DNA from 3 places in the Clostridium sp. RTP31139st1_H3_RTP31139_211217 genome. Region 1 is predicted to be linked to each of the others. Evidence: riboswitches for the same ligand, from Rfam matches in the RefSeq annotation. Region 1 holds a riboswitch; each other region holds the start of a gene.
What was found. Region 1 has a riboswitch for S-adenosylmethionine ahead of ABUA17_RS09000 (methionine ABC transporter ATP-binding protein). Riboswitches for the same ligand answer to the same signal wherever they lie in the genome.

Region 1 (10,817 bases):
ATAACCTTTCCTTTATCATAATTAATTCCTACATCACTTAGCGATTTTAATGCAAATTTTAATATTGTCTTTCTTATAAATGAAGGTATTCCTATATTTAATATTTTAAATCCAGTTAACTCCCCATTAATCAATCCATTTTCCATAGAATTCAGCTTAACTTTCACTTCAAAGTTTATTGTTAATCCTTTCGTAAAAGATCCTGAAATTCTTATGTCCTCTTTTACATCAATATTACTAATTTTAATTTCTTTAATCGCTACAAAATCATTATATATACTTATTAAATCTTCTCCTGTTAATCCTACATTTATACTTGAAACATTCATAGCTTGTCTCCCTTCTAACTAAACCTTTTAAACTTGTGCTATTATCTACATAATATTTTTCTATATTTATACATAATATACAGTATACTTTATTTGTTGGTATTTTTAAAGCATGTCTTCATATTCTTGCTATTTGAAATACCATTTAAACATTTATAAAAAACTATAAAAGGGACTTACAAAATTAATTGTAAATCCCTCTTCTCTATTTAAGCCCCTTATAATAACTAATTCCCCAAGTAATTATTATATTTTTTTATTTATTGCTTTTATATGATTAAAATACTGGAACAACTGCCCCCTTATATTTTTCTTCTATGAATTCTCTAACTTCATCAGAAGTTAAAGCTTCTGTTAAATCTTTTATCTTTTGACTATTTTCATTACCTTCTTTAACTGCTAAAACATTTCTTCTTTCTTTTAAGCTTTCAACATTCTTATCTTCGGCATAAAATGCATCATTATTAACATCAAGACCAGCTTCTAAAGCATAGTTACCATTAATTACAGCTATATCAACATCTTCTAATACTCTTGGTAAAGTTGCTGCTTCTAACTCTTTAAACTCTAAATTTTTAGGATTTGAAGTAATATCTGCTGTAGTAATTAATTCACCATCATTAACCTCAATTAATCCTGCTGCAGCTAAAACTCTTAATGCTCTTGCTTCATTTGATGGATCATCTGGTACTGCTACCACTGCTCCTTCCTCAACTTCATCTACTGTCTTATATTTCTTTGAGAAAGCACCCATTGGTTCTAAATGAATTTCCGCTGTATAAGTTAAATGAGTTCCATTATCTGCATTAAATGAATTTAAGTAAGCTATATGTTGGAAATAGTTTGCATCTATTTCTCCTGATTCCAATGCTGTATTTGGTAATACATAATCAGTAAATTCAACTATTTCTACTGTATATCCTTTTGCTTCTAAAAGTGGTTTTGCAACTTCCATAATTTCTTCATGTGGAACTGGTGAAACCCCTACCTTAATTACTTTATCATCCCCATTTGAAGAACTATCATTAGATGATCCTTCGCTATTTCCACACCCAATTAATCCAATTGATACTATTCCTGCTATTATTGCTGTTAAAATACTTCTTTTTTTCATTTTGAATTCCCCCTAAATTTATTATAAATATACTAATTAACTTAATTTTTTATATAAATAGTTTCCTAAACTTTGAAGTCCTTGAACCATTATTATTAAAATAATAACTGTAACAATCATTACATCTGTTTGATATCTTTGATATCCATAACTTATTGCTACCTTTCCTAATCCTCCTGCTCCAACACTACCTGCCATTGCAGAATATCCTATTATATTAATTATAGTTAATGTTAAACCTGAAATTATTGCTGGCACTGCTTCTTTAAGCATTACCTTAAAAATTATTTGAAGATTTGAAGCTCCAAATGATTTAGCTGCCTCAATTACTCCTGGATCAACTTCTTTAAGCGCTGATTCTATTATTCTTGCAACAAATGGCGCTGCCGCTATTGTTAACGGTACTATTGCTGCCGTTTCACCAATTGGTGTACCAACAATAGCTCTTGTTAATGGAATAATAAAAACTATTAAGATTATAAATGGAAAACTTCTAAGTACATTTATTATTACATCTAAAGACTTGTATATAAAAATATTGGGTCTTAATCCAGTTGGAGATGTAACAGTTACTATTATCCCTAGTATAAAGCCTAAAACACTTGCAAATAATGTTGAGAAAAATACCATATAAATAGTTTGTCCAAGTGCTTCAATTATAATATTTATCATTTTACTATCCATTTTATAACACCTCCAATATAATATCTTTAGCTGATAGATATTTCATTACTTCTTCCCTATCCTTTTCATTTATGTTTATAGTTAAAGTTCCTAAAACTTTATCTCTAAATTTCTCTAGCTTTCCTCCTACAATAGAAAAATCAATATTAAGTTCTCTTGCCATTTTTGTTATAAGTGCATTTTCTGATGAATCACTTGGGAAGAACAATTTAATATTAACTCCTTCTCTTGGTAAAGTATCATCATCTAACTCTCCTAAAAATTTCTTCAATGATACTTCTGGCCTTAGGAATACTTCTTCAGCTTTTCCCTCTGCAACAAGTACTCCTCCTTGAAGTAACGCAACTTTTTGGCATATTTGCTTAACAACTTCCATTTGGTGTGTAACTACTACTATAGTAATTCCTAATTTTTTATTTATATCTTCTAATAATGAAAGTATATCCTTTGTTGTTTTTGGATCTAATGCTGAAGTAGCTTCATCGCATAAAAGAATTTTTGGCTCTAACGCTAAAGCTCTTGCTATTGCAACCCTTTGCTTTTGTCCACCACTTAATTCCGCCGGCTTGCTTTTAGCCTTTTCAGAAAGTCCTACTATCTCAAGAAGTTCATTTACTCTTTTATTTATAAATGCTTTATCATATCCCCATACTTCTAATGGTAATGCCACATTTTGAAACACATTTTTTCTACTTAAAAGATTAAAGCCTTGGAATATCATTCCTAACTCTTTTCTTAATTCTCTTTTACCCTTTTCACTTAAAAGTTTTACCTCTTTGTCCATAACTTTAATTGAACCTTCGTTATAATCCTCTAAGGCATTTATACATCTTAAAAGAGTTGATTTTCCTGCTCCACTATGTCCTATAAGCCCATAAATTTCACCTTGATTTATATTTAAAGAAATATCTTTTAATACCTCTGTTTTTCCAAAACTTTTCTTCACATTTTGCATTTTAATCATAGTTGTCCACCTCCATATTACTAAACATCTAATTTTAGATAATAAAAAATGCGCTAGAGAATAAACTCAAGCGCGTATAAAAATCACTACTAATTTACTCTCTCATCACTCAGTTATAAAACTGCAGGAATTAGCACCAACGTCAATAGTTTTTAGTTTATAATTAATAGTTATTTATGAAATTTTACTAAATTTCTAAAAAATAAAAACATTTTTGTTTTTATTTCAACTATTAACTGTTAAGTTTTAACTATTAACAGGTTGCCGGGTTTCACAGGGCCAGTCCCTCCACCACTCTGGATAAGATTCAAATATTTAATTGTTTTGCTTTGTTGATATTAATATACATTAGTTTGTCTATTTTGTCAATAATTCCTTTAGAAATTTTTTCATAGATTCATGGAATAAATTAGAACTCTGTAATATCACCTTCTATTTTAATTAATTCAGCATCAGTATTGTCCTCCACGAAATCAAGTATTTTTTCTTGTAATGCGCTCAACACATCCTTTGAAGTTGCTACTGCACAAATACCGATTCCTATTTGTTGATGAATATCTTGATATTGTACTTCTGATACAGAAACATTAAATTTATTAGATAACCTCTTAGTCAAACTTAAAACTACCATTCTTTTTTCTTTTAATGAATGAACCCATTCAGCTCTTAATTCTAACTTCATTAATAATATCTTCATATTCCAATCCTCCAATTTAAACTTAATTACACAACTACTAATTACAAAACTAAAATTATAAAATAAATATTTAACTTTAAGCTAAGAATTAAAGTATACACAATAATATATTAACCACTTATCAACCATATATTATTATAGTATACCAAAAAGGCAATGAATTCTCCTATTATCCATTGCCTTTTAATAAAATTTTACTATTATTTTATCTTATAATACTAATTTATTTTTTAATTAATTCTATTGAATTTCCTTTAACGTTATCCTTCATTATTCATCCAATTTCTAATTCTAACTTATCCATACTTGTATCATTTAATTTGAAGTATGATTTTACATAAAAATCCAACAATTCAATTTTATATACCACCTAAGCTTTCAATTAAATTTATAAATTCACCTTCATCTTTTTTATCTAGAAATATATCTATCAAAGTCTTAGTAGGCATTTTAATATATCCCTTTTTTCCATTAATAAAAATATCTGTTAGTTTTTCTCTAAAAACATTTTCATCATAATTTAACTCATTTATTAATTCATTTATTTCACATTCAGCTAATGCCTCTATCAGTTTTTCTCTTATTGCTTCATTAAAACTTTCTACAAGTTCTCTTTCCTCTTCACTTAATTCTGATGTATCATTATTTAATAAGCTAAAAATGTTCATACTCTCTTCACTCCATTATTTTATTTAATTATATTTTAATTCCCCATTAAGTAAGCAATTTTTATCTTATGTCTAAATTCATCTCTTTTACATAAATTGCTCTTTTAGATATGGCTCCATGCACTACCGTTATTTTTTGTCCACTACTAATATATGGATAATCTCTAACATAAAGAATATACTCTCTTTTCTTTTCGTAATCAGTTATATAAATTGCATAATAAATTCTAGAGCTTTTGCTTTCAGATTTTTCAACTATATCTGTACATATACCACAAATAGATGTTTGTACAGGAATTATTAATTCCAATATAAAAGCTATAGGTCTAATTATAAGAAGTAAAAATATTATTCCATCAACAGATCTATTTGAAAATATAGAAGCAACTATAATTATACTAATGATATCAAAAAGTTTAATTGCTGATAATCTTTCTGAAAACTTTACTTTTTCATAAGGATTAATCCATATTTTCCATCTCCACCATACGCTACTTTCTTGTTTTTTTAATACATGTTCACATTCTCCCTTTACATATCTAAGCCTTTCAGCATACATATTTCTTGTTGTTAAATATATAGCTAATAAATATACCTCTATATTAAATGCTGCCATCATTACTATTTTATCCCTAACAGCGATAAGAACGATTATCAAATAGATAATATTTAAATAATTCATATAACTTAATTTTTTATTTATAAAATCAGATACTTCTTCAGTAGCTTCTACCTTAATATTAGTCAAAATTAAAAATCCTACAAATAATAATAAAAATGTTCCTATATTAATGAAGTCAGTTTCATTAATTACGTTTAACCAATTATAATTTAACCCAGCTTTTTTTAAATAAAAAATTACTACAGCAAATAAATTTAAAAATATTAAAACTATTGGTACTAATCTTACCTCTCTCAAATTTCTATATCCTGACATACTCATCCCCCGTTACTCTAACTAACTTAATCATCTTCAACACAATATTTTCCATTATGTACATTTAATAATTTTTAACCTTAGATAAAGTAACCCAAGCTAAACTACTATCAAAATCTGAATATATAAATTCAGCTTTTATACCATTTATATTATCATAATAAATATATTCTTTTAACTGCTGTTCCCTATCTTTCCACTTTTCTTTATAATTATATCCAAGTATCTCTGACACTTCATATATATAGCTTAAATTTCTTTTATTATTTATAGATATAACTATCCTCTTCTCATCAAATCTTCCAAATAAATACTTAACTTTATTATCTTCTGAATCAATTATAAGTTCTTCAAATTTACACATATAGTCACCAGAATATCTATTACTTTCTGTATATTTTTTCAAATTAATATTTTGTATAGAACTTCCTATATTTAAATTATCAATAAAAACATTGTTTAATTCTGTACTTTTAAAACTTGTATTATCACTACAACCAGTAATAATTATTCCATAAATAATACTACTTAAAACTATTATTATAGTATTTCTAATTAAATCACCTGATTTGCTACCCATTATTTTCCCCCCATTAAAACCATCAAAATATATCTTCTACTATATTAACCATATTTTTTTAAATAAAAGAGGCTACACTTGCAGCCTCTAAATTATTAAACATTCATTTTACTCTTAATTATTTTTTCTTGAATTTCATCTTTATGACTTTTTGTTTGTCTTGATATATTAAGTAATACTCCTACTGCAGCTAAGTTAAATACAAGTGATGTACCACCATAACTTATAAAAGGTAAAGGCACCCCTGTAACTGGCATACTTCCTGTAACAACTGCTATATTAATTATTACCTGTACTGCTATTACTGAAATAATACCTGCTGCCAATAGCTTTCCATACTTGTCTTTAGCCTTCATAGCAACATCAATACCTGCAATAATCAATACAGCAAAAATTGCCATAATTATAATACATCCAACTAACCCCAACTCTTCTGCTATTATTGCAAATATAAAGTCATTATGTGGTTCTGGCATATATAATGCCTTTTGTTTAGAATTGCCAAGTCCAACTCCAAACAATCCACCTGATCCTATTGCATAAAGTGAATGAACTAATTGATACCCTTCATCATTAGCATATTTCCATGGGTTTGTAAAACTCATAAATCTTTCTCTTCTATAATCAGAACTAAAAATTCCCATGGCACCTAAAACTCCACCAGCTCCCATTAATGCAATTGTTTCTTTTCCATTCATTCCTGATACAAAAACCATAATAAATGCTACAAACATTATTATAGCTGCAATACTTAAATTATTCTCCATAAAAACTAATATAGAAAATACACCTGCGGCTCCTAAGTATATTAATGGAACTATCCAATTCTTTTTTACCTGTCCATACTTTTCAATCATCATTGCTAAGAAAAATACAATTATATATTTTGCAAGCTCCGATGGTTGGAAAGATATACCTGCTATATTAAGCCAACGTGTTGCACCATTAATATTTTCTCCAAACAATAATACTGCAACTAATGCCACAATCGTTATCCCATATCCGAGTACAGTGAACTTTTTCCACACATGATAATCAACCAACATCATTACTATCATTGCAACAATCCCAATAGGAGCCCATGTCAATTCTTTACCTAAGAAATAAAAAACATCTTTATGTTTATATAAGGCATCATAATAACTTGCTGAAAAAACCATAATTATTCCAATAGCAACTAAAGCCATAACAGAGCAAAGTATATATAAATTCACAGCTTTATATCTTCGCTTACGTTTTACACGTCTTTTTTTCTTCACATTTCCCTTTTTTATATTTTTTCCATTACTTTTCATATTACCTTCCTCAGAATATACTTATTAATATTCAAATTCTTTCTTAAGCGTTATAGTAACTTTTGTTCCTTTAACTACTTTATTACCTGCTGTAACACTTTGTGAATAAACATTTCCTTCTCCCTCAAATTCATAAACCAACCCTAAATTATTTAAGATAGAAGTTGCGAATTCTTCTGTATTTCCTTTTAAATCTGGCATTATTACTTGTTTTTCAACTTGACCACTATCTTTTGCTGTTATTGTAATAGTAGTTCCTTCTTTAACTGTAGCTCCTGGATAAGTATCCATAGAAACTATAGTCTTTCCATTTCCTTTTACTTCAGCTTCTAAATTATTTGCTTTTAATATTTCTTTTGCTTCTTCTATAGATTTTCCTCTTACATCAGGAATAATTACATTCTTATAAATTGAAAATCTTTCTTTAGCAAGTGGCGAATCCATATACTTAAATACTTCTTCAAATAATTCTTTCATTAATGGTGCTGCAACTTCACCACCATAATAAGCTCCATTACTTGGTTCATCTACTGCAATAAATACCGTTATTTGTGGATTTTCTACTGGAGCCAATGCTATCATTGATGAAATATACTTATCCTTTGAATAAGTTCCCGTTTCAGGGTCAACCTTTTGAGCTGTACCAGTTTTTCCACCAACATTATATCCTTGAACAAAAGATCCATCTGGACCATCTTTAGTTACAGTTCTTTCCAAATAACTTCTTAATAAAGCTGTACTTTCATCTGATAATACATCTGTCTTTATAGCTGCCTTTATTTCCTCATCTATAATTCTATTTCCACTTTCATCTTCATGTGAAATTTCTTTAACTATATGAGGTTGTATTAAATCACCACCATTTGCAATTGCATTAAATGCCGTCATAAGTTGTAATGATGTCACTGTATTAGTTTGTCCAAACGAAATTGTTGCTAAATCAATAGCTGATACAGTATCACTTGATTTAACTATACCAGATGCTTCCCCTGGCAAATCTATTCCTGTTGTTTTTCCAAATCCTAATTTATAAATATATTTATTTAATTTTTCTATTCCAAGTCTTTGTCCAATTTCCATCATACCAACATTACATGAGTTTTTTAATACTTCAGCTAAAGTTTGAGTTCCATGACCTTCATGCTTCCAACAATGAACAGTTGTATTTCCAAACTTAACTGATCCATTACAAACAAATATATCATCATCACTTACTAAACCTTCTTCTAATGCTGCTACCATTGTAACTGTCTTAAAAGTAGATCCTGGTTCAAAAGTATCACTTACCAGCCAATTTCTCCACATATTTTGAATTTGATCATTTTCAGTTTCACCCTCAAAAGATTCATATCCTTCATAAGGCGTATTAGGATCATAGTCAGGTTTATTTACCATCGCAAGAATTTCTCCATTATTAGGATCCATTATTAAAACATGAACTCCCTTTGCATTATGCTCTTCTAAACCTTTTTGTGCTATTTTTTCAGCAACATATTGTAAGTTTTCATCTATAGTTAATATAATATCATTTCCATCTACAGGAGGTGTAAATTTATATGTTTCAAATGGTAATCTATTTCCCCAACTATCATAGCCTCCGATTTTCATTCCTGAAATACCAGCTAAATATTCATCATATTGTAATTCTATTCCCGTTAATCCAACCCCTTCAGAATTAATTCCACCTAAAGCTGTTGATAAGAAATTTCCATTTGGATAATATCTTTTAACATCTCTTGACACAATTAATCCATATATACCTAAATCATCTGCACTATCTGCAACATCCTTTGTTATTCCTCTTGCAAGTCTTGCGTATGTTGCATCACTGCCATCACTATTTTTTTTATTTAATGCTTCCAAAATTTCATCATAACTTACTTCTGTTACCACAGAGGCTATTTGAGTTGCAATTTCCTCTTTAGTTACATCTTTATTTTTTATATGAGTTCTAATGGCATCCAAATCAAAATCAAGTCTATAAACATTAGCAGAAGATACTAATACTGATTCATTTCTATCTAAAATATCACCTCTAGTTGCAGTCACGCTGATTTCTCTTTGCCACTCTGAATTTGCCTTAGCTTCTAACGCTCTACCACTTACTAACATTAACCATCCTAATCTAATAACTAAAAAACCTAACAAGCAAAATACAATAGAATAAACTAAATTCAATCTCTGCTTATAGCCTAATGATTTTTTATCTTTTTTCTTCTTTTTCTTTTTGTTTACCATTCCTCTATCTCCCATCATAGATTTAACATATATTCCATTTATGTTACATAACTATTATTCTACTACATTTTGCTTTATATCAAAAGATACTAATATTAATATTCTATTTTTTCCGCGAAAATTTTATATAAAATTCATAATAAAAACCTCTGTAAACACTTTTACAGAGGTCTTTATTCCAAAATATACATTTTATTTGCTATTATATTTTTCTTTGTCAATTTTATTAAAACTTTTCCCAACAGCAACTGCTGTAACCATTGTTCCATTAACATTTAGCATAGTACGTCCCATATCTAATATAGGGTCAATTGCTATTATTCCTCCTGCTAATGGGAAATATGCTCCCATTCCCATTCCTGAAATTGCTACTGAAACAGCCATTGTTGCACTTCCTGGTAGTCCAGCAATACCTAAAGATCCAATTACAATTATAACTATAAGCATTCCATAGAAGCTAATATCCATTTTAGTTCCTGACATATTAGCTAATGTAACTGCCATTAATGCAGGATAAATAGCTGCACATCCATTCATCCCCATATTAGAACCTAAACTTCCAACAAATGAAGAAATTCCATTATCAACACCAATTTTATCAGTTAGTGTTTCAATAGTAACTGGTAAAGTACCAAGACTAGAACGTGAAGTAAAAGCTAAAATCAAAGGTTCCATTGCCTTTTTTACATAAGTAATAGGATTTAAACCTAACATAGCTATAATTATTAAATGAATTATAAATACTATAATAATACTTAAGTAAAGTGCAACTATAAACCAAACAACTTCTTTTATTGCTGCTAGTCCTCTTCCTGCTATTGTATTCGCAAGCAATGCAACTACAGCATATGGCATAAATTTAATAACAGTCATAGCAAGACTAGTAATAATCTTATATGAAGCATTAACTAAATCAGTTACAGGCTTAATAACATCACTGTACTTTTTATTTAATATCTTCATTGAGTTACCAATAAATGCTGCAAATATTACAACAGCAACTACATTACCTTCAGCCATTGCCGCAACAGGATTAGATGGAAGTAATCCTCTTAATGTATCAACAACTGGAGTTATTTCTCTTATTTCACTTGTACTTTGAACTACATTTGAAGAAACCCCAAGTTTAAATAAATTTCCTACTATAATACCTACTATGGCTGCAATTGCAGTAGTACCTAGTAATGTAAAAATTGATCTTGTTGTTAATTTTCCTAGATTCTCACCAGCCTTCATATTTATAATAACTCTGATAATAGATACAAATATTAAAGGAACTACAAGCATCTTTAATAAATCCATAAATCCATA
Region 2 (10,817 bases), on a different contig from region 1:
TTTCCGTATGAATTACCTCTTTTACATTTTCATCAATTATACATATTGCTGATATTCCTGCTCTGTCAAACTCAACACTATCAGCAGTTCCTTTTAAGCCTGTATTTAACTCTACTTCTAGCCCATTATTTTCTATAACTTCTTTCATTGGTTCATATAATGATGTATCCGTATTTCTATCTAAAAAAGTTACTTTCCCTCCATCTTTATATCCAACAGAATCTATATTAATATTTATTAAATTATCATATTTTCCATTTATATCTTCAATAAACTTTTCACTTCCTGTTAATCCGCACTCTTCGCCATTAAAAGCACAAAATATTATATCAAATGCTGGTTCATTTACTGAATATTTATTATTTAAAATTTCTGCTAAGTCTAATAATACGGATACTCCTGATGCATTATCAATTGCTCCTCTTATTATTTTCCCATCTTGTATTCCTATGTGATCAAAATGGGCAGAAATTATTACGGCATTATTAGAGTTACCTTCTATTTTCCCAACAATATTATTAATCGTCTTTACTTCTCCATAGTCATCTTCTGCAATCAATCCATAATTTTTATATACTTCTTGTGTATATTCCTCCTTATAACTTTCATTAAATATTGGAATTAATCCTATTTGTCCAAATAAATCATTAATATATTCTTCAGCAAGCTCATTTCCTGCACTTCCAATCCATCTACCTTCAAATTCATCTGAACATAACTTATTGATTACTTCTTGCTTATCTATTGATACAGTTTCTTCATTCTCTTCTTCTTTTAAATCATTACTTTCAATTGACTTTGAATTTTCTGTAGCATCAATAGATAAATCATTTTTACTACAACTTATTAATGATAATGAAATAATTGAAATAGATAAAACTAATAGTATTTTCTTATAAATCATATTTTTCTTTCTTCTCCTTAAATAAACTATTATATCTATTTATATTATCCATATTATGTAAATATTAATCTATATTAAATAATTTGTTTATAAAAATTTAATTTGAAGATTTATTAACAAGTGTATTATAATATGCAATAAAAATATATGAAACTAAACTGCCCCTATCAAGTAGACAGTTAAAATGATATAAAATTTTATTATTTTAACTGTCTACTATAGGTAAGTCATGTCATTATAGACATCCCTTATTTTTTTATACTTATATTATCTACTATCTATACTATAGTAATTATAAATAATATTATTTCAAAACAAATCTATATAATTAATACCTCAATTTATTTTTAATATTATTAGCACTAGGCTCAGCCTTTTCAACAAATATATAATACCAAGCCCCTGCTTCAATCTTTTCCTCTATAATTTTATTATGAGCATTTTCAAATCCCAATCCCTTAGAGGCATATGGTAAAAATACAAATGCAAATAAATATAATAAACCACTTCCTACGATAAAATAACACCATCTTAAAAATTTACTTTTCCCTTTTGAGATCATAATAAAAACCTCCCCATTTATTTAACTATTTCAAAAGCTTTTCTGTTATATCTGTAAATACAACATTAAACATTAAATAAGCAGCTAAGAAAGTTAATAATATATTTAATGCTTGTCCACAAATATATAATATAATTGGTTTTCCACCTTTAAAATACTTAAACAAATCTCTAAAGTTAGTAGATAACCCAATACTGGCAAATGCTAAACAAAATAACCATCCTTGCAATGGACTAATTATAGATTTAACCATACCTTTATCAATAAACACATTAGCAACATCGCTACCAAGAATAAAATAAATAACTGAAAATAAAATAGATGCAAATAGAAAACCTAATACAAATTTCGGAAAATTAACCCAAATCTCTTTAAACAATACTTTTGCCGAAATATTCTTTTCACTACTAGGATTTCTTTCAACTTTTAAACTCCAATAAGTAGCAACTCCAAAAGCCATAACCCCTATCAAAATGTTTTGTATCATTTTTATAGTTGAAGCAACATCACGAGCTACTGGTCCAAGCAATTCACCCGCAGCAACAACTGCCCCTGTTGAGTCTACAGTTCCTCCTATCCACGCTCCTGCTAATACTGGATTTAACCCTAACTTTTTTATTATTAAAGGCATTATTACCATCATCAATGAAGTAAACAAAATAGATATTCCAACAGCTAATGTTAACTCTTCTTTTTTAGCTTTACTTGCACTTGCAGCAGCTATTGCAGCAGATACACCACTTACTGACATATCAGCTGAAATAGTTATATTTAAAGATTTTGATTCTATCTTAAGTATTTTTTGTCCAAACCAATAAGTTGTTATTAATACAACTGGAGTTACACACCAAGTAACAAATATACCTGGAATACCAATTAAAAGCATCTTATTAATCAAAACTGTTGAACCTAATAAAACTAATCCTGTTTTAATGAAAAATTCAGTTTCTGAAGCCTTTAGTACAATCTTAGGTGTTCCTATAGTATTACTTACTAAAAAGCCAATTAATAATGCCCATACAACATACTCAAGTCCCCAAGCCTTTAAATTCACTTGAGCTGCAAGTATATATGCTAGTACTGCAACTATAAAAACTACTGGAAAACCAAGAGCAAACTCCTTAACTGATTTCCCCATAAAATGAATTCCAATTGAAAATAATATACAAAGAACAATTCCTAAAATTATTAATTCAGGTATTAAATTATAAGGTTCAACAATACTATCAGATTTAGCTGAAGCCTCAATTCCTTTTAATTCATACCAAGTATTTATATCTTCTTCAGCTTTTGCATTTAAATCTTTATCTTCATAATTTGCTTCTGCAGCAGCATTTTGAGATTCTTGTGCTATTTCTTTTGCATCACTTGTATTAGCTATAGCTTGTTCATATTTGGCTTCATTTTCAGCTGATAGTTTAGAAGCCTCTTCTTTACTTAAATAAATAGATTTTAATGGATCATCATTCCAAGAATATGGTTTAGAGAAAAGTTCACTTATTTGAGATATGAAAGGTATACTAGTAAATTTCAGCGAACTTTTTTCATCATTTGCTTCGTACCATTCTATAGTTTTAAATGGAGCCTTTTCTCCTTCTACCTCCAGAATACTGTTATAAGTGTTTAAATCTGCTTTTATACTCTTAGTATAATTTATTGAAAATACTAATAATGTACATAGTAATATTGTAAACCCCAATATAATAGCCCAATAGTCCTCAAATTTTAATAAGTTTTTAATATTATGTTTTTTGCTAGATATTTTTTGTGTTGACATTGAATAACCCCCTATTGATTTATTTAAAATTTAATATTCTTTTTTAATTCCCCAATTTTAAATACCTTAAATTTTAATAGCGCTATTAATTATTACTGATTTTTAAATAGGAATTTTTCCTTAGATCTTCACCCTCCTCTACTCTAAAATAAGAATTTAATTTATATACATGTATAATTTTTTGCAAAATAAAAAGCACCAGAGAATAAACTCCAGTGCATGCAAAATCACCTATTAATTTACTCTCTTATCGCTCAGCTAATAAAGCTGCAGGAATTAGCACCACGTTGATAGTTTTGAATTTTTAATTAGTAGTTTTTATATAAACTTCTAACTGCTAACTTTTAACTATTAACAGGTTGCTGGGTTTCATAGGGCCAGTCCCTCAACCACTCTTGATAAGAATATTTATTAAATTTTAATGTTGTTGTTATTTAATATAACCCTCTTTTAAATGTATGTCAATAACTTTTTTTGTATTTTTTCCCTTTTAGATGTTTTATTATTATTTATTTTTATATATTAAATACTTTAATAAAATAACCAGTATACATTTCCCTCAAGAAAAATATATACTGGTCATTTTATATTATTATTTGATACACTCAAATAATACTCCATAATTTATTTCTACACCATTTACATTTATGTTATATATAGGTTTAATATCATTATGAACTTTTTCTAAAAATGATATATCCTTTACAAAAGGATCATTAGTATTTAAAACTGTTACTCTAGAAACATACTTATAAATCTCTTCATTAAAATAAAGGCTCTACCTTGACGTAGATCCTTTATCATGTATTATTTATATCTATTTCTTAGTAATATACTTAAAATCAGGTTCCCTATTAAGATCATATTCAACATAATCATCAACATCTAACAAATCATTTAAATCTATACATTGAACTCTTTGATTTTCATATGTTACCCAATAAAATCTCAATGATTCAGCACACATTACAGCTGTATAAATTGTATACTCATAACGTTCTAAACATTCATCATACACAATTGTATTATTTTTTTCTGATAATTCAACTAAACCAAGAGGCACTGCAACATTATTAAATAAATGAATAATATTACTAACACCCTCCTCTTCATCTATCCCCTTAACAGCATACTTCTTCAAAAATGATAATCTAATAAACCTTGATGTAGAAGAACAATCTCCTGGAAGTCCCATTGTACCATCTCCAGTGAAACACTTATTAAATTTTTCTCCATTAATCTCTAAAGTGTCATAATCTAAATTTCTAATATTAAAGTAATTTAATAAATTTAAACAATGCCAAGAATAACTTGGACTATTAGTCATAACTCCCATGGAATTGCGATAAATGCTTACTCCGCTTTCATCTGGCTCAATAATAACAGATTCACCTGTTTTATCTGAAAATATCCAATGAATTGGTGGTACTTGTCCAAGTATAGGTATATTCATTAAAGTAATTTTATTTTCAACCATATCAACAACTTCATCTACACTTTTACATCTCGTTAAAAGATATGTAACAAGAAATGGAGGCTGCACAGCTATTGTACCCTTAGCTTTTTTATCATTATATTTAGCAAAGCAACGATAAGCTAACTGTCCACCCATTACCCCTTTTTCATTAACCCCTTCATACAAAATTGGTGTAGATTGCATAAGCCTTATTCCTGTTCCAACAGCTGCATACTTTGATACAGTTTTTGTTTTTTCAACTATGTTATTTTCTACTCTTGTCCCACATCCATAATAACTCTTACCTTTAGGAATATATATTATTTTACTTTCTTCAGCAATACAATTAAAATCGAAGTTTCTTCCCCATAAATGTTTATTATCTTCTGTAGTCCAACTCATAGAACTACATCCACCGTTCATAGCATTTGATACCTCATTGATATTGTCCATGAATTACCTCATTAAATTATTATTTTATATAAATAATATATGTAATAAACAGCTGATATTGTTATTTTATAATTACAAATTTTAAAGCAGCACTTATATCATCTAATCATAAGTGCTGCTTCATTAACTATATAATAAACATTCATCATTTAAAATACATCATTTGTATACTAACAATTAATATATTCTTTGTTATTTAATAAAATAAATAGTATTATACACATTCATTTAATTAATCTCTTATTTTTATGCAATTAAAAGTTTTTAATAATATAAAATAAACAATTCCAACACAACTAATTACTATTATTGTGTTTACTCCAATTAATAAAGTATTATAAGCTAGCAAATTCCATATTAATTTTCCAAATATAGTTGATATTAAACCAAAGATTATAGGCATGAATGCCCACTTTAATAAATCTATTTTAATATCAGTAACCTTAACTACTCTAATAAAGCTTACTGTAAAACTAAAAATAGTTGATATAGACATTGCTATAATTAAGCCTTCTATTCCTTTTATAGACCCTAAAAAATATATACCTAAAATCTTTAATACAGACTCCATAATTTGATATTCTAATACTTTAACTTGCTCATTTAATCCATTTAAAATACCACCCATAATCATATCAATATACATAAATGGAATTATAAAAGAAAGCATTTTAAAAAACGTTCCTATATCTTCTCTGTTATAAATTGATATAGATAATTGATTATAAAATGTAAAAAATATAAAGAAAGATATAATACCTATTATACTTGTAAAACCAATACTTCTAGTAATTACACTATTTAACCTTTCCTTATTATTAATAGCCTTAGCTCTAGAAATCTCTGGCATCAAAACTCTAGCTAAAGACATGAGTAATGTTGCTGGAAACATAATTATGGGAAAAACCATTCCCATAACTCCACCTAATGCACTTATAGCTTCACTTTCAGACATTCCAAACCTTACAAGAGATAATGGTATTAATATCATTTGCACTGTACTAAATGCAGACATTAGGTAGGATCTAGTAGCCATAGGTATAGATATTTTAAATAACCTTTTAATCAACCCTTTTGTATTTCCTTGTACATTACTTAAATACTTAATTTCCCTTTTTTCCAACTTATATTCTATAAATACATATAAACAAGATAAAATATCACTTATAACACTTCCTAATACAAGAACTGCACAACCATATTCTAATTTTATAGATACAGCTGAATGTAATAATAATACTATTACTGTAATTTGTATAAACTTTTCAGCAAGCTGAGTTGTTATTGGTATGAATATATCTCTAACAGCATAAAAGTATCCCTTTAAACATGATGATATTGAAATAAAAGGAATGCTTATTGCAAATATTTTTATTGAAAGTATTACTCTTGTGTCTTTTAAAAATATTAAAGCTATATTTTTAGAAAAAGCAAATAATATAATAGAAGCTGTTATTCCCAATACTCCACATATTGTAGATGCTTTAAACACCACATATTTTACATTATTGTACTCTTGCTTTGACATTTCTTCTGCTACAATTCTTGTTACTGCTGAACTTATTCCTGAAGTTGCAAAAGTTATTGCAATCATACTCACTGTTCCAATAAGCTTGTACAATCCCATCCCCTCTGTACCAATTTCATTTGATATGTATACATTAAATACAACTCCTATACTCCTCATTATCATCATTGTAATTGATAATAATATTGCATTTATAAATAAATTCTTTGTTTTATTTTCCATACAGTACCTCTTAACTTATTATATTGCTACTATATGTTAAGTGTTTACAATAAATTACTTATATTAAATTGATGAATTTAAAGTTTATAATAATTTAATAATTATATTTTCTGGTATATATTTTAAATTAAATTTCATTACATAGAAATAAAACTAATTTTTATTAATAATATCCCAAAACTCTTTTTCAGTAATTATTTCTATTCCTAGAGTTTTAGCCTTTTCTAACTTGCTCTTTCCAGCACCTTCTCCAATTACAAGCATATTAGTTTTTCCACTTATGCTAGTTGGTGAATCAGCTCCATATCTTATAGCTGTTGCTCTCATTTCTGCTCTACTTTTAGACATATCACCAGTAAAGACTATTTTCTTTTTATTAAATATATCCTTTATTAAGTTTTCCTTAGCAAACTCAATCATTTTTTTCTCTTCTGCAACTTGCTCCTTATCCTTTGCAAACTTTCTAAATCTATTTGCTGTTGGAGCTGAAGCTTGCTTAGCACCATTAGCTTGCTTAGCACCATTAGCTTCATTACTACTCTTGCTATCCTTGTTACTTTTCTTTGCAACTGATGCTGATGTTGGTGTACCTAAAGCTGACCATCTTTCAGGCTTAATAACTTTTAATAGCTCTAATAAATCTAAAACATCCTGTAATGCATTATGAGCCTGTCCCTTTTTAATATTGTAATGTTCTAATAAATTAACAAGCTTATATGAAGGTAATATTTCTTTTTGCTTTATTGTATTCATACTACAATAAAATTCTTGATTATCTTCAACCCAGCCCCAATATCTTAAAAAGTTTCTATCAAAACTTGCATTATGTGCTACTAAAGGACACTTATACTTCTTAATTAATGATTTGAATTTTGACTTAAGCTCTTCATTTTCTTCAATTGCATCTAAGCCATCACCATATCCATTTTTATATTTTTCTTCATCATTAATAATTGCTAAATGAAGGCTATCAATTACTCTATAATCTTCTACAACTATTGCAGCAACTTCTCTTATTCCATCAGCTGGACTAAAGCTTCTTGGTGTTTCTATGTCTACAATTATGAATCTTTCTTTTTTCTGCATATCTAATAAGTAATCTGGGTGTATGCTATGTAATTCACCATTTATATCTAATATTATTTCATTATTATCAACTATTCCAACAACATCGCATTCTACAGCATTTTCTGTATATGCACCTTTATAATATAAAGTTTTAACTTCATTTGCCTTAGGGCTAATTAGTTTTAATTCTTTTAAAACTTCTATTTTTTCTTCCAATGATTCAAACTTTCTCCACTCTCTTTTGGGATTTATCATACTTGTACCTCTATTCTAATTTTATAAATTTATTACTATATTAATTTAAATATATTAAAAATTATATCACATAGTTTATATTAAAAAATCATTAATACTTAAAAGTTGTTATATTGATAGCATATAGCTAGATTTAGTATTCTAAACTACTTCTTGTCCTCTAAAGGCTTAATATGGCATAATGCAGTTTTGACTATATGTAATTATAAAGTTATACTTAACCTACAAGTTAAGCAAAACAAGTTTGCAAGACATAATATCGCGGGGTGGAGCAGTTGGCAGCTCGTTGGGCTCATAACCCAAAGGTCGTAGGTTCAAGTCCTGCCCCCGCAACCAAGAAAAATAAATCTTATATTTTATAAGGTTTATTTTTTTGTATAAGTATTTAATAAATTCATATTAACTCAAAATTAAAAACAATTTATTCAAAAATTCATATAAAATAATATAAAGCTAGAAAACTAATTAATATTTTCTAGCTTTTTAAATGTATTACTTATTTACTATTTTCATATTACCCTAATAATAAAACTCATTATATAAGTTTACTTAGCTTAATAATTAACTTTTATTTTATTATAAATTTGCACCAAAATCAGTTACTAATACTTGTCCTGTTATTGCTCTAGCCTTATCACTAGCTAAGAAAGCTATAGTGTTAGCTACATCCTCTGGTTCACAAACTGGTAGCTTTAAATCTGCATGAGCCATCATAGCATTCATCATATCCATATTCATATTAGCTAAATTTTCTGATTTAGACATTGGTGTTTTTACTGAACCAGGGCACACAACATTACAACGTATTCCTTCTTTAGCCATTCTTAATGCAATATTTTTAGTTAATCCAATTATTGCTCCTTTACTAGCACAATATACAGCTCCTCCAGAACCATAAACACCAGCAACTGATGCTACATTAATAATTGCGCCACTTTTATTTTCTAACATTACCTTAGCAGCTACATTTGTAATATTTATAGTTCCTTTTGTATTAACATCTATTACAAAATTAACATCATTTTCATCAACAGCTTCAATAGGTAAAAGTGCATGATCTAGTACACCAGCATTGTTAACTAAAATGTCTAATTTACCAAATGTTTTTATTGTTTCATCTATAACATTTTTACAATCTTCTTTTTTAGAAATATCGCTAGTTACTACTAATACTTCTCCACCTAAGCCCCTGATTCTTTGGGCAACATTTTCTAATTGTTCTTTTCTTCTTGCAGTTATTACAACCTTTGCACCTTCTTTAGCAAACAATAGTGCAGTTGCTTCTCCAATCCCTGAGTTACCTCCTGTAATAATAGCTACCTTGTTCTTTAACATATAATCCCCTCCATTTGCATCTCTTTATTATCCTTTTATTTTGAATAAAAATATTATTTTTATAGTTATAATTTTATCATGTTTTTTATTAATTGTAAAAAATTTCAAATTACTAATTTCTATTAAATATTCTATAAGGTTTTATATTGCTGATTAATCTTTTATTATCCTTGCTTAAAATTATTGTTTAAATAAGTATATCTTAAAGGTATGTCTATTTTAGACACCCCTTTAAAAGTCAATATATTAAAATTGCTTGTATAAACTTAATAATCAAATTGTAACGCCTTAACTTAGGTATACTTATTTCATTACTTTTTCAAACCTAAAAAACTCTTCATTAAATTCACCATCAATCTTATCATTTTGAGAATCTTTATAATATTTATTAAAAAATTCAACAATGTGGAATCCACATTTATTAACATAAAAATTAAAAGAAGCCACAACAAATGACTTCTTTTAATTCTATTATATACTATTTTTATTTATAAATATATCTAATAAGATCTATAAACGATTTATATACCCTTTATTTTTACTGCTCTATTTATTTTATTACCATATTTCCATTTGATTAAGCTTAACATCATATTCAACATAAATGTCATTACCTTCAGCATCTACTAGAGTTAATTCAATGCTAATTAACTCCATATCATCACTACCAAAGCATTCACTAATACTACTTGTTTCTCCTGCTAATATTGTATCTGAAAATGTTAAATAAGAACCTTCTTTGACACCATCCTTAGTTATATTATACTTAAAATCTGCATACTTAACTGGATAGCTACTATTATTTGTTAATGTAGCTTGATAATATATAGTGCCCATGCTGTCTGGTTGTTGTAGTTGCCCTGTTATTACAAAATCATTTATATTGATTTCTGATTCTTTTGATTCTTCTATCTCACCATCTTCAGCTTCTTCAATTTCTGGTGAATTGTATCTTTCATTTTCTTGTAATTCTGTAGCACTTGAACAACCTGCAAATAAAGTTAAAGTAGCTAGTATTCCAACAATAAGCAATCTTTTCATATATTTGACCCCCTAAATAAAATCTTATTGCAAATAAAATCCTATATAATATATGAATAAAAAGTTTCATTTTATTACTCATATGGAGTAGTCTTTATGCTTATCTATATAATTAATAATAGGTATTAATACTATTTTCTTTATAAAGTAACTGAACTTCTTTTAAATTAAAATACAAAGAACTCTACCTTATAATTTATTAGTAGAGTTCTTTGT
Region 3 (10,817 bases), on a different contig from region 1:
TTTATACATCTTAGGCAAGTACTTTTCAATTTCCCTCAATATAACATCTGCTCTAAAAACAAACATTCCTGAGTTCCATAAATAAGTTCCCTTCAATAAGAAATCTTTTGCAACTTCAATATTAGGTTTTTCAGTGAACCTAGCTATTTTATAAGCTTGAGTTGCTGATGGTATCCTTTCACCCATTTCAATATATCCATATCCTGTTTCAGGCCTTGTTGGACTAATCCCTATAGTTACAATCCCTCTACGTCTATTTGCTATTTCAATAGCCTCTGATAGTGTATCTAAATAATCCTTTTGGCCCTCAATATGGTGGTCAGAAGGTAATACTACCATTACAGCATCATTATCTTTTTTTAATAACTTAATAGCTGATAATCCTATACAAGTAGCAGTTTCTTTATTTTCAGGCTCAGTAAATATATTTTCAGAATTAACGTCAGATAACTCACCTCTTATTTTATCTAAATAATCTTGGTTAGTTACTACATAAATATTGTCCTTCTTAATTAAAGGAGTAATTCTTTCAACAGTATTTACTAAAAAGCTTTTATTATTAATAACCTTCAAAAATTGTTTAGGTTGATTTGCTCTTGATAAAGGATATAGCCTTGTACCTTTTCCCCCAGCTAAAATTAGCGCGTATATCACAAAATTCCACTCCATGTAGTACTATGGTTTATTATATGAGTGCTTTTTCCCAATTGTGAAATTATAATATTATTTCATTATTTTCTTTACTAATTTCAATTTATTTTTATAAGGCGCAAACCTTACATTAAACTCTGCAAATGTTCCTCTATCCATTACAGCCCTATTATGTGTGAAGGCTTCAAAGCTTTCTCTTCCATGATATTTACCAACTCCGCTATTTCCAACTCCACCAAAAGGCAAATTAGAATTAGCAACATGAATGATAGTATCATTTATAGTAACTCCTCCAGAAGTTGTTGCTCTTAAAATATACTTAATTTTCTTTTTGTTTTCTGAGAAATAGTATAAAGCTAACGGTTTTTCTCTATTATTAATAAATTCAACCACTTTACTTAAATCTTCATAAACTAACACTGGAAGAATTGGCCCAAAAATCTCATCAGTCATAAGAGGAGATTTAAGATCTGGCTTAGTTATAATAGTTGGTTCCATATACAAATCATCTTTATCAATATTTCCACCAAAATAAATTTTACCATCCATTAAATAGCTCATTAATCTCTCTAAGGAGCTTTTGTTAACAACTCTAGGATAATCTTTACTTAACCTAATATTACTTCCAAACTGTTTATGTATTTCATCAACTATTAACTTTAATAGCTTTTCTGCTACTGATTTATGTACACACAAATAGTCAGGTGCTACACAAGTTTGACCTGCATTTAAGAATTTTCCCCACACAATTCTCTTAGCTGCTAAATTTAATTTTGCATCGGAATCGACTATACATGGACTTTTTCCACCAAGCTCTAGTGTTATAGGTGTTAAATATTTTGCAGCCTTTTCCATAACTATTTTTCCTACTCTCACGCTTCCTGTAAAGAATATATAATCGAATGGTAAGTCTAGAAGAGTAGATACTACTTCTTTTCCACCTAGTGGGTTTACAACCTTTAAATATGCCTCATTAAAATTTTCATTAATCATTTTTTCAAGAAATAAAGCTACATTCTTAGTATTTTCTGATGGTTTTATTATTGCAGTATTTCCAGCAGAAATAGCCCCTATTAGCGGTGATATAACTAATTGAAATGGATAATTAAAGGGACCTATAATAAGCGTTACTCCATAAGGTTCCTTATAAACATAGCTTTTAGATGGATAGTAAATTATAGGTGATTTCCTTTTCTCCTCTTTTGCCCATTTTCTAACGTTCTTTATATGAAGATTAATATCATCATATACTATGCCAATTTCTGTGGCATATGCTTCAAACCCTGATTTTCCTAAATCTTTTTTTAATGCTTCTAATATTTTATCTTCATTACTTTTAATTATATTTTTTAACTTTTTCAAATTTTGAATTCTATAATTAATATCTATAGTTTTACCAGTACTAAAAAATTTCTTTTGCTTTTTAAAAATCATTTCTATATGTTCCATTACCGAACTCCTCGTTTATTTTAAATCAATATTTAAATCTTACCATAATTCACATTACTTTGTATAAGTTTATTTGGTATAACAAATTCTGATATTCCTGATGCATATGGTGCAATTTCATATAATCCAAAGTAAACTACGATATTTCCATTTTTAATATAAAAAGTTTGATTATCACTTATACCATTAAAGCCATCTTTTCCAGGAAAGTACCTATCTGGATCCTTACTTATTTGTCTATTAATTTCTTTATTTAATACATCTTTATAAGGAAAATCACTTTTAAAAATATCTTTTAACTGTAACTCATTTCCTGTTACCGAATCTATATTATATGCTACCCTATTAGTAATTCCATGAGCTCCACCTGTAAATTGATAATAATCTATGTAAAAGCTTATAATATCTGAATTATTAGTTACTTTATATCTTACATATAATTGATAAGAAATTAATGGTGAAGGATAATCTTTAAAGTATTCATCAGCAATACTTTTAACTTCATCAATCCACTTTTCTGTCCACTTTGTAATCTTATCATTAATTTCAGCTTCTTTTTTATCATTACTTAAGCCTTTTATTTGCGGAACAATCACGTTAATATCTAAATAATTATTTTTTGATTTATATATTTTATCCACAATCTCAACACTCATATTATCCTCATTTAAGCATTCACTTTTCAACATAGCCTGTGGATAATTTGTGATTACTGTTAGTAACATCAACATTACTAAAATCCACATTTTTAGGCACTTCATAAAACAATCCTCCTTTTATTTCGATAATACTCATACTCTTTTTATTATTATCTACAATATTGTTAATAATTATTAACATATCTATCAACATTTTTTTAACAAGTTATCCACACCCTGTTGTGGATTATGTGTGTAACCTCTATTTTTTGTTAATTTTATAATTTTTTTCATAAAATTATTTTATGCATGTTTTTAAATTTATTATTAATTTAATTTTTATTACCTGTTTTATTGCTCTTTTTCTGATAATATCTTAATTTTATACGCATAAAATTGACTATTTAATTTTTATTAACTTATCAACACCCCATTCTAATTATTAACATTTTATAGACATTAGAAAATATAGATTCACTTTTTAAGTTTAGCTATTTTCATTAATTTATCACACATGCAATCAATTTTACCATTTTTTTCAATATACATCATTAATCATCATTTTCTTATATTATTTTTATTCATTTTAAATTCTAAAATTCATTTTTATAATTTAAAATATAAATATTTAATTTGTTATACTATTAAGTAATCATTTTATTTTTACTGTGTGTGGATATCTTTTTTAACTTTTTATCTTAATTCAGAAACTGTAGATAATTTTTTCAAAAAAATAAGCCACAGCTTTTAGCTATGACTTTTGTATTAATTTTATTAAAACTTCATTACTTATAAAGCATTTATTCTATTATTCCTCTTCATCAACCTCTTTAGTTTTTCCTGATGTTGAAATAAGAGAATTTAATTCTTTAAGCTCTTTATAAGTAAGATCTCTCCATTTTCCTATTTTTAATTCACCTAAATTTATATTCATAATTCTAACTCTTTTAAGCTTTACAACTTCATAACCTAAAGCTTCACACATTCTTCTTATTTGTCTGTTTAATCCTTGAGTTAATATTATTCTAAAAGTATTATTTCCTTCTTTCTTAACATAACATTTTTTTGTAACTTGCCCTAAAATTCTAATTCCGTTGCTCATTCTTCTAACAAATTCTTCATTAATAGGCTTATTAACAGTTACTATGTACTCTTTTTCATGATTATTTCCAGCTCTTAATATTTTATTAACTATATCTCCATCATTAGTCATTAATATTAATCCTTGTGAATCTTTATCTAATCTTCCTATTGGAAATATTCTCTTCTTATGATTTACAAAATCAACAATATTACCTTTTACCTTATGCTCTGTTGTGCAAGTAATTCCAACAGGTTTATTAAGAACTATATATACTAATTCTTCATCCTTAGAAATCAACTTTCCATTAACCTTAACCCTTTGCCCCTTTGAAACTTTAGTTCCCATTTGAGCTTTTACCCCATCAATAGTAACTAAACCACTTTCAATTAACTTATCGGCTTCTCTTCTTGAACAAAAGCCCGATTCACTTATATACTTGTTTAATCTAACAGTATCTCCTCTATCATTATGAACAATTACATTCTTATTTTTTCTTGACTTTTGTTGCATATGTACCTTCCTTATATATTATATTTGGAAAATTCAAGACCTCCAAAGCCCAATTTCTTTTGGATTTCGAGGTCCATTTCTCCATTATTAATTAAACTTATGCTCTCTACCAGAATTATTGAATCTAACCTTCAAGTCTTTCTTATAAATATACTCTTCTGTTTCAGGTAATGAATTATATCTTAATTCTTTACCTGTTACTGTTACTGTAATTCCCGTGAATTTTACCATTTCATTTTCATTAGCATATTCTATAATTTTATATATTGCTCTGTCAAGCTTTTGATCTAACAGGTTAGTTTCCTCTACTAGCAACTGTCCCTTTTCTGTTGATGATGTAATATTTAATACTCTGTTAAATCCATTAATCTCTAATCTAATTGGTGAAGTTGTTTCAACAACAATAGTTCGAACAACATTGTTATACTTATAAAGCATTGAAATTGAAAATACCACTAAAAATATTAATACAATTGATATATATATTTTAAAATCCTTTAATGTCTTCTTTTCATTTGCCTTAACTTCTTCTCCATTTATTACATCTTGGTTTAACTTAACCTTTTTAAACTCACCAATAGATGTAAGAATAATTGCATTCTTTTTATTTTTCCCTATTACAATGCCATTAACACCTATTTTTTCTTCATACTCTATAATTTCTTTTTTATTTTTTTCCTCTTCATCTTCTATACTATTTTCAACTATTTGTACATAATCCTGAATATTTTTATATATTGGATTTCCAAATATTAATGTATATGCAACTATATACTCCCTATATTTTTGTAAGAATTTCTTATCTACTCTTGTAAATCTATGTAAAACATCAATTGGTACATCCTCATTCTTCACAAAAGCATCATACAATTCAAAATTATTTATAATGAACATGGCTATAGTTAATAGCTCATTTCTTTTAGAATAATCCACTTCTGAATTTACTAAGTCTCTTATAAGCACTTTATATTTTATTAATTCTGATACAAGTTGATTTACTTGTTCATTTCTTGCTTCTACTATATCATTACCAATTAAAATCAACGGCTGTGTTGATGAAAATCGATATTTATTCTTTTGAAACTTGTCCATTTACTCCCCCTACCCTTATGCCTCATTTTTCTCAATAAGTTTTCCTGTTACTATCACTCTTCTTTTTGACCCTATTGTACATGTTATTAATGTAATTTTTTCATAATCTGCATTTTCCAAAACCTCAACCTGTTCAGGTTCTACAATAAAGCTTTCTTCAACTTCATATGTATATTTCCCATCTTTTGTAGTAACAATTACATTATCACCAGGTTTTACTTTATATAAATTTATAAATGCATCTGTAAAATCAGAAACTCTATGTCCTGCAACTGCAAAATTCCCTACTTCTCCTGGCATTGTTGATTCTGGAAACTTTCCTAAGAAATATTTAATTACATCCTCAGTTATTCCTTCCACAACCGGCTGTTTTAATTTAATTGAAGGAATCTCCATAATTGCTATAGGAGTATATCCATTTATTGAATCTAAATTTACTTCTTCCTCAGTATTCTCATTATCCCCTTCTGCTAATTGACTTTCAAAGGCTTCTAATAATTCATTTTGCTTTTGGGATGTAACTATCTTCTTATATGCTACAGTTCCAATTATTCCGACCCCTATAAGTATTAGTAATACCCCAATAATTTTTCTAAACTTTTCCAACAATTCCACCCCTATATTAAATTTCTTTTTTTATTTTTCTAATTTTGTACATATATGATTTTTTCTACATATATTATAACATAAGCACTTAAAACATTAATACCTTTTAATGTAAAGTATATGGGGGAGTTTATGAAATATAATAAAGATAATGTGATTTATATCGATTTCATATTCAAAAGAAAAAGAATTAACTCTAAATCTCTTTTATTATTATATAGGCTTTACTCTAAGCTATTAAGAATTTTTCCATTCAGAATTAATCGTAACAAAAACAAAAAACAAGCTTCTTATAATAGTAGAAAAACTTCGAACTATTAATTTTATTATCCCATTTTTATTTTCAAAATACATCTTTATGTTAAAATATATATATCGAACTATTAGCTTCAGGTGAAGCTTCTACTTCACCTGTTTGCTAAAATTATTATCTAAAGTCACTATTATGACTAAGCTATAATACAAAAATTAATGAGGTGATTTAATGAGAATAGGAATGGGATATGACGTACATAAATTAGTAGAAAATAGAGATTTAATTTTAGGCGGAGTGAAAATACCTTATGAATTAGGTTTACTTGGTCATTCGGATGCGGATGTACTTCTACACGCAATAATGGATTCTTTACTTGGCGCTTCTGCATTAGGTGATATCGGTAAACACTTTCCTGATACCGATCCAAAATACAAAGGAATTTCTAGCATTGAGTTATTAAAGCATGTTGGAAGACTATTACATCAACATAATTATATAATTGGAAACATTGATGCTACAATAATTGCTCAAAAGCCAAAAATGGCACCTCACATACCTAATATGCGTGAAAATATAGCGACTGCTTTAAACATATCAATCGACCAAATAAATGTTAAAGCAACAACTGAGGAAGGTCTTGGTTTTACAGGAGAAGGCCTTGGAATATCATCACAATCAATTTGTTTAATAGAAAAGAACAAATAATAATTTATAATAAAAAAAACAATAGTGTAGGATTATATCTATTTCCTACACTATTGATTTTTATATTATATTTTAAAATTATGTATTTAATTATTTTAAAACTCTACGTACTTATTACCATATCATTTATTAATTTGCCTTTTTTCTATGGTACCAAGCTATTGCAATAATTGCTGAAATCCCCATTAAATATGGATAAAATAAATATTTCATTATTGCAAATGGTGAAAGTGCAGCAAGTCCAGCTGCAGATATAAGTTGTGCACCATAAGGAATTACACCTTGGAATACGCAAGAAAACATGTCCATAATTCCGGCAACTCTCTTAGGCTCTAATCCAACTTCATCTGATATATCCTTAGCTATAGGTCCAACAGTAACAATTGCTACAGTATTATTTGCTGTACAAATATCTACTAAACTAACTAAAGCCGCAATTCCAAACTCTGCTCCCATTTTACTCTTAAAGCCCCTTAATCCTTTATTTATAATAAAATCTATTCCACCATTATATTTTATAATCTCAATAGTTCCAGCAATTAAAATAGATATTATAATAAGTTCACTCATTCCACCTATCCCATCAGCAATTGCACCAAAAAATCCTAATATATCAAAACTTCCTGTTGCAAATCCAATAATACCTGCTATTACTGTTCCACCTAATAAAACTACAATAACATTTAACCCTACTAAAGCTCCTACAATAACTGCTATATAAGGAACTATTTTTATTAAACTATAATCTAATGCTTCAACACTAGTTACTCCTGAATTTCTTGTTATTAAAACAAAAATTAAAGCTGTAATTATAGCTGCAGGTAACACAATTTTAAAGTTCATTTTAAATTTATCTTTCATCTCACAACCTTGAGTTCTTGTTGCTGCTATAGTTGTATCTGAAATCATTGATAAGTTATCACCAAACATTGCCCCACAAACTACTGCTGCAACTGCAATTGCTGTAACTATTCCTGTTTTTTCTGCAACTCCAACAGCAATTGGAACTAATGCAACTATAGTACCCATTGATGTCCCAACTGATAATGAAATAAAACAAGCAATTACAAATATTCCTGCAATCATTATATTACTTGGAAGTATTGATAACCCTAAATTCACAGTAGAATCAACAGCTCCCATAGATTTAGCTACTTGTGCAAATGCACCAGCTAATATAAATATTAATACCATCAATATTATATTGGTATTCCCAGCACCCCTACAAAAAATTTCAACTTTTTCATCAAATTTAACTTTTCTATTCATTAATAATGCAACTAGTGTTGCAGCTAAAAATGGTACTATTACCGAAACTGCATAAAAGTCTTTTGCTAATAAAGCTGACGATACATAAACTATTATAAAAACTAATAATGGTAACAACGCCCATCCATTTCCTTTTTTGTTCATCTTTCTCTCCTCCTTGGTATTTTACTCAAATAAAAAAAGCCCCCGAGAAACTCAGGAGCTTAAATATCAAAACTACATATAATTTCTCATCTATCAGGATTTAGCACCATCATTAATAGTTAATAATTAATAGTTATTGATGAAATTCTACTGAATTTCTAAAATATAAAAACTATTTAAGTTTTTATATCAACTACTAACTAATAGCTCTTAACTGCTAATAGGTTGCCGGGCTTCATAGGGCCAGTCCCTCCACCACTCTTGATAAGATATTAATTTAAAATGTGATTCTAAAGTTTTATTTAAATAATATAACTTTATTACTCGCAAATTGAAACTTTATATTTTAAAAATATATTTCCTTATTCATATTAACAAGTTGATATATCACTGTCAACTGTAAACAAAATCCAATTAAGATTAATAAAAAAAGAAGTAACAAAAGTTACTTCTTTTTTGGTGCGCCATCACGGGTTCGAACCGGGGACACCCTGATTAAGAGTCAGGTGCTCTACCAACTGAGCTAATAGCGCATAAAATGGAGCGGGTAGTGGGAATCGAACCCACCTTTCCAGCTTGGAAGGCTGGAGTATTACCGATATACGATACCCGCATACTTGACAATATAATTATAACTAATACAAATTATACTGTCAATAAATTTTAAATAACTTCTGTAAGACTCTTTTGTAATATTTTCCTAAAGATTTCACCTGCTTTTTTATCCTTAGTAGCACGGCAACATAAATCCATCCATGTTGTTAAATCCTCATGAGTCTTACTTTTAAACTCCTCCTCGCTACTTGCCATATAATTAGATTCTAAAACAAATTTACCTAAGTCCTCTGGTTTATCAAATAACTTTATATATAAAAACTCTTTACTATCTCCATACCAATCTCTATTAAACTCTCTTATAATTTTTTTCATCTCTATCACTGCTTTATTAGAAGGTAAATCCCAACACTTTTTTACTCTATTTATATATTTTTTCATCTTATCTGCTTCTTCTTTAGTAATTTTTTTACTAACCTCACCATCTCTTATTACTTCTTCAACAGGCTTTAATGGTATATAAGAAACAGAATCATCTTTGCAATTTATCCATATATAGAAGGCCTCTTGTAAAAATGAATATTGTATATATCCTATAAACGCCTTAATATTTGGGAAATAACTCCATATATTATTTAACCCATTTCCCCTAGAATAAATTAAAGTATGCATATAAACACTCTTTTCTGTTGGTAATTCATTCATAAACACATGACCTCTAATAGTTCTATTCTCAACAATAATATTTTTCCAATACTCAAAAGAATTATATTTTTGTCTCATATAATCACCTTCTTTCATAAATTTAAATATAATATAGTATATATTTAATATACCACTTTATGGTAAAAACAATCAACAGTAAACGTTTTTCATTATGTAAATTTGATATTTCACATTATTTAGAATATAATATGAATATAAATATATTATATTATATCATATAATATTCGAAAAAAAATAAAGGGGGCAATCTATTGTACAATTGTGAGATATGTGGAAACAAAGCTGATGTTCATCATATAGTTCATAGAAGCGAGGGTGGTTTTGATATTGAGTTAAATTATAAGTATTTATGCGCTTATCATCACCGTGGGAAAAATGGTCCACATCAAAACCAATTTGTAGATCTTCAATACAAAATCGAAATGCAAAATAAATTGTACAATACTCTTCAAAAGGAATATTACTCTCCAAAGGAGATTTCTCAAATTTTAGGTATTCATAATAATTCCTTAAAAAGATTATTAAAGAACTTAAAGAGATATAAAGAAGGATATAAGCGTGACGATATAATCTATACACTTATGGGTTGCGTTAAATATAGCATAGAAACTTTAGAAGAGCTTGCTTTAGATCGTTTAACTGAAGTACTATAAAACTATATTGAATATAACAAAACCTATTTAAGTATATAGAATTGCCTGCAAAATTATTATATGTGATAATTTTGCAGGCAATTTTTTATATTTTCTATTTACGAATACTCTATCTTGATCTCATTTCCCATGTGAAACTCATAAACATAGTTTAATAATTATATAACAAAAAAGACTGTGTAAACACAGTCTCACATGGAGCGGGTAGTGGGAATCGAACCCACCTTTCCAGCTTGGAAGGCTGGAGTATTACCGATATACGATACCCGCATAATTATTTTTGCTCGATTCATCCGAGCTCCTTTTAACAATTAATATTATATACCCTCATTAAAAGCTTGTCAACTATTTTTTAAATTTTTTTATAAATTTTTAATATATATTTAAAAATGGTGCAGATGAAGGGAGTCGAACCCATACGCCGATGGCGCTAGATCCTAAGTCTAGTGCGTCTGCCAATTTCGCCACATCTGCATACC

Region 2: it holds a riboswitch for S-adenosylmethionine, as region 1 does, so the genes downstream of both, ABUA17_RS02685 (YeiH family protein) here and ABUA17_RS09000 (methionine ABC transporter ATP-binding protein) in region 1, are expected to answer to the same signal.
Region 3: it holds a riboswitch for S-adenosylmethionine, as region 1 does, so the genes downstream of both, ABUA17_RS06470 (Na+/H+ antiporter NhaC family protein) here and ABUA17_RS09000 (methionine ABC transporter ATP-binding protein) in region 1, are expected to answer to the same signal.

Annotation. Positions count from the first base shown of each region.
Region 1 covers NZ_JBCOAB010000017.1:12,330-23,146, forward strand. The annotation lists gene ABUA17_RS08985 (YkvA family protein) at 1-329, opposite strand, end outside; gene ABUA17_RS08990 (MetQ/NlpA family ABC transporter substrate-binding protein) at 607-1,443, opposite strand; gene ABUA17_RS08995 (methionine ABC transporter permease) at 1,480-2,115, opposite strand; gene ABUA17_RS09000 (methionine ABC transporter ATP-binding protein) at 2,129-3,091, opposite strand; SAM riboswitch class I at 3,191-3,398, opposite strand; gene ABUA17_RS09005 (DUF503 domain-containing protein) at 3,501-3,788, opposite strand; gene ABUA17_RS09010 (hypothetical protein) at 4,148-4,456, opposite strand; gene ABUA17_RS09015 (hypothetical protein) at 4,518-5,393, opposite strand; gene ABUA17_RS09020 (hypothetical protein) at 5,458-5,973, opposite strand; gene ftsW (putative lipid II flippase FtsW) at 6,069-7,268, opposite strand; gene ABUA17_RS09030 (stage V sporulation protein D) at 7,293-9,506, opposite strand; gene ABUA17_RS09035 (cation:dicarboxylate symporter family transporter) at 9,699-10,817, opposite strand, start outside.
Region 2 covers NZ_JBCOAB010000003.1:139,768-150,584, forward strand. The annotation lists gene ABUA17_RS02675 (M28 family metallopeptidase) at 1-904, opposite strand, end outside; gene ABUA17_RS02680 (hypothetical protein) at 1,233-1,466, opposite strand; gene ABUA17_RS02685 (YeiH family protein) at 1,492-3,243, opposite strand; SAM riboswitch class I at 3,488-3,648, opposite strand; gene ABUA17_RS02690 (linear amide C-N hydrolase) at 4,061-5,152, opposite strand; gene ABUA17_RS02695 (oligosaccharide flippase family protein) at 5,385-6,902, opposite strand; gene ABUA17_RS02700 (3'-5' exonuclease) at 7,056-8,225, opposite strand; tRNA gene ABUA17_RS02705 (tRNA-Met) at 8,486-8,561, shown strand; gene ABUA17_RS02710 (SDR family NAD(P)-dependent oxidoreductase) at 8,802-9,560, opposite strand; gene ABUA17_RS02715 (hypothetical protein) at 9,864-10,007, opposite strand; gene ABUA17_RS02720 (hypothetical protein) at 10,119-10,601, opposite strand.
Region 3 covers NZ_JBCOAB010000010.1:51,596-62,412, forward strand. The annotation lists gene ABUA17_RS06435 (mannose-1-phosphate guanylyltransferase) at 1-654, opposite strand, end outside; gene ABUA17_RS06440 (aldehyde dehydrogenase) at 724-2,100, opposite strand; gene ABUA17_RS06445 (DUF3298 and DUF4163 domain-containing protein) at 2,133-2,861, opposite strand; gene rluF (23S rRNA pseudouridine(2604) synthase RluF) at 3,547-4,332, opposite strand; gene ABUA17_RS06455 (anti-sigma factor domain-containing protein) at 4,420-5,424, opposite strand; gene ABUA17_RS06460 (class D sortase) at 5,440-6,039, opposite strand; gene ispF (2-C-methyl-D-erythritol 2,4-cyclodiphosphate synthase) at 6,515-6,991, shown strand; gene ABUA17_RS06470 (Na+/H+ antiporter NhaC family protein) at 7,121-8,404, opposite strand; SAM riboswitch class I at 8,488-8,675, opposite strand; tRNA gene ABUA17_RS06475 (tRNA-Lys) at 8,862-8,937, opposite strand; tRNA gene ABUA17_RS06480 (tRNA-Gly) at 8,944-9,017, opposite strand; gene ABUA17_RS06485 (hypothetical protein) at 9,068-9,760, opposite strand; gene ABUA17_RS06490 (HNH endonuclease signature motif containing protein) at 9,937-10,338, shown strand; tRNA gene ABUA17_RS06495 (tRNA-Gly) at 10,535-10,608, opposite strand; tRNA gene ABUA17_RS06500 (tRNA-Leu) at 10,729-10,812, opposite strand.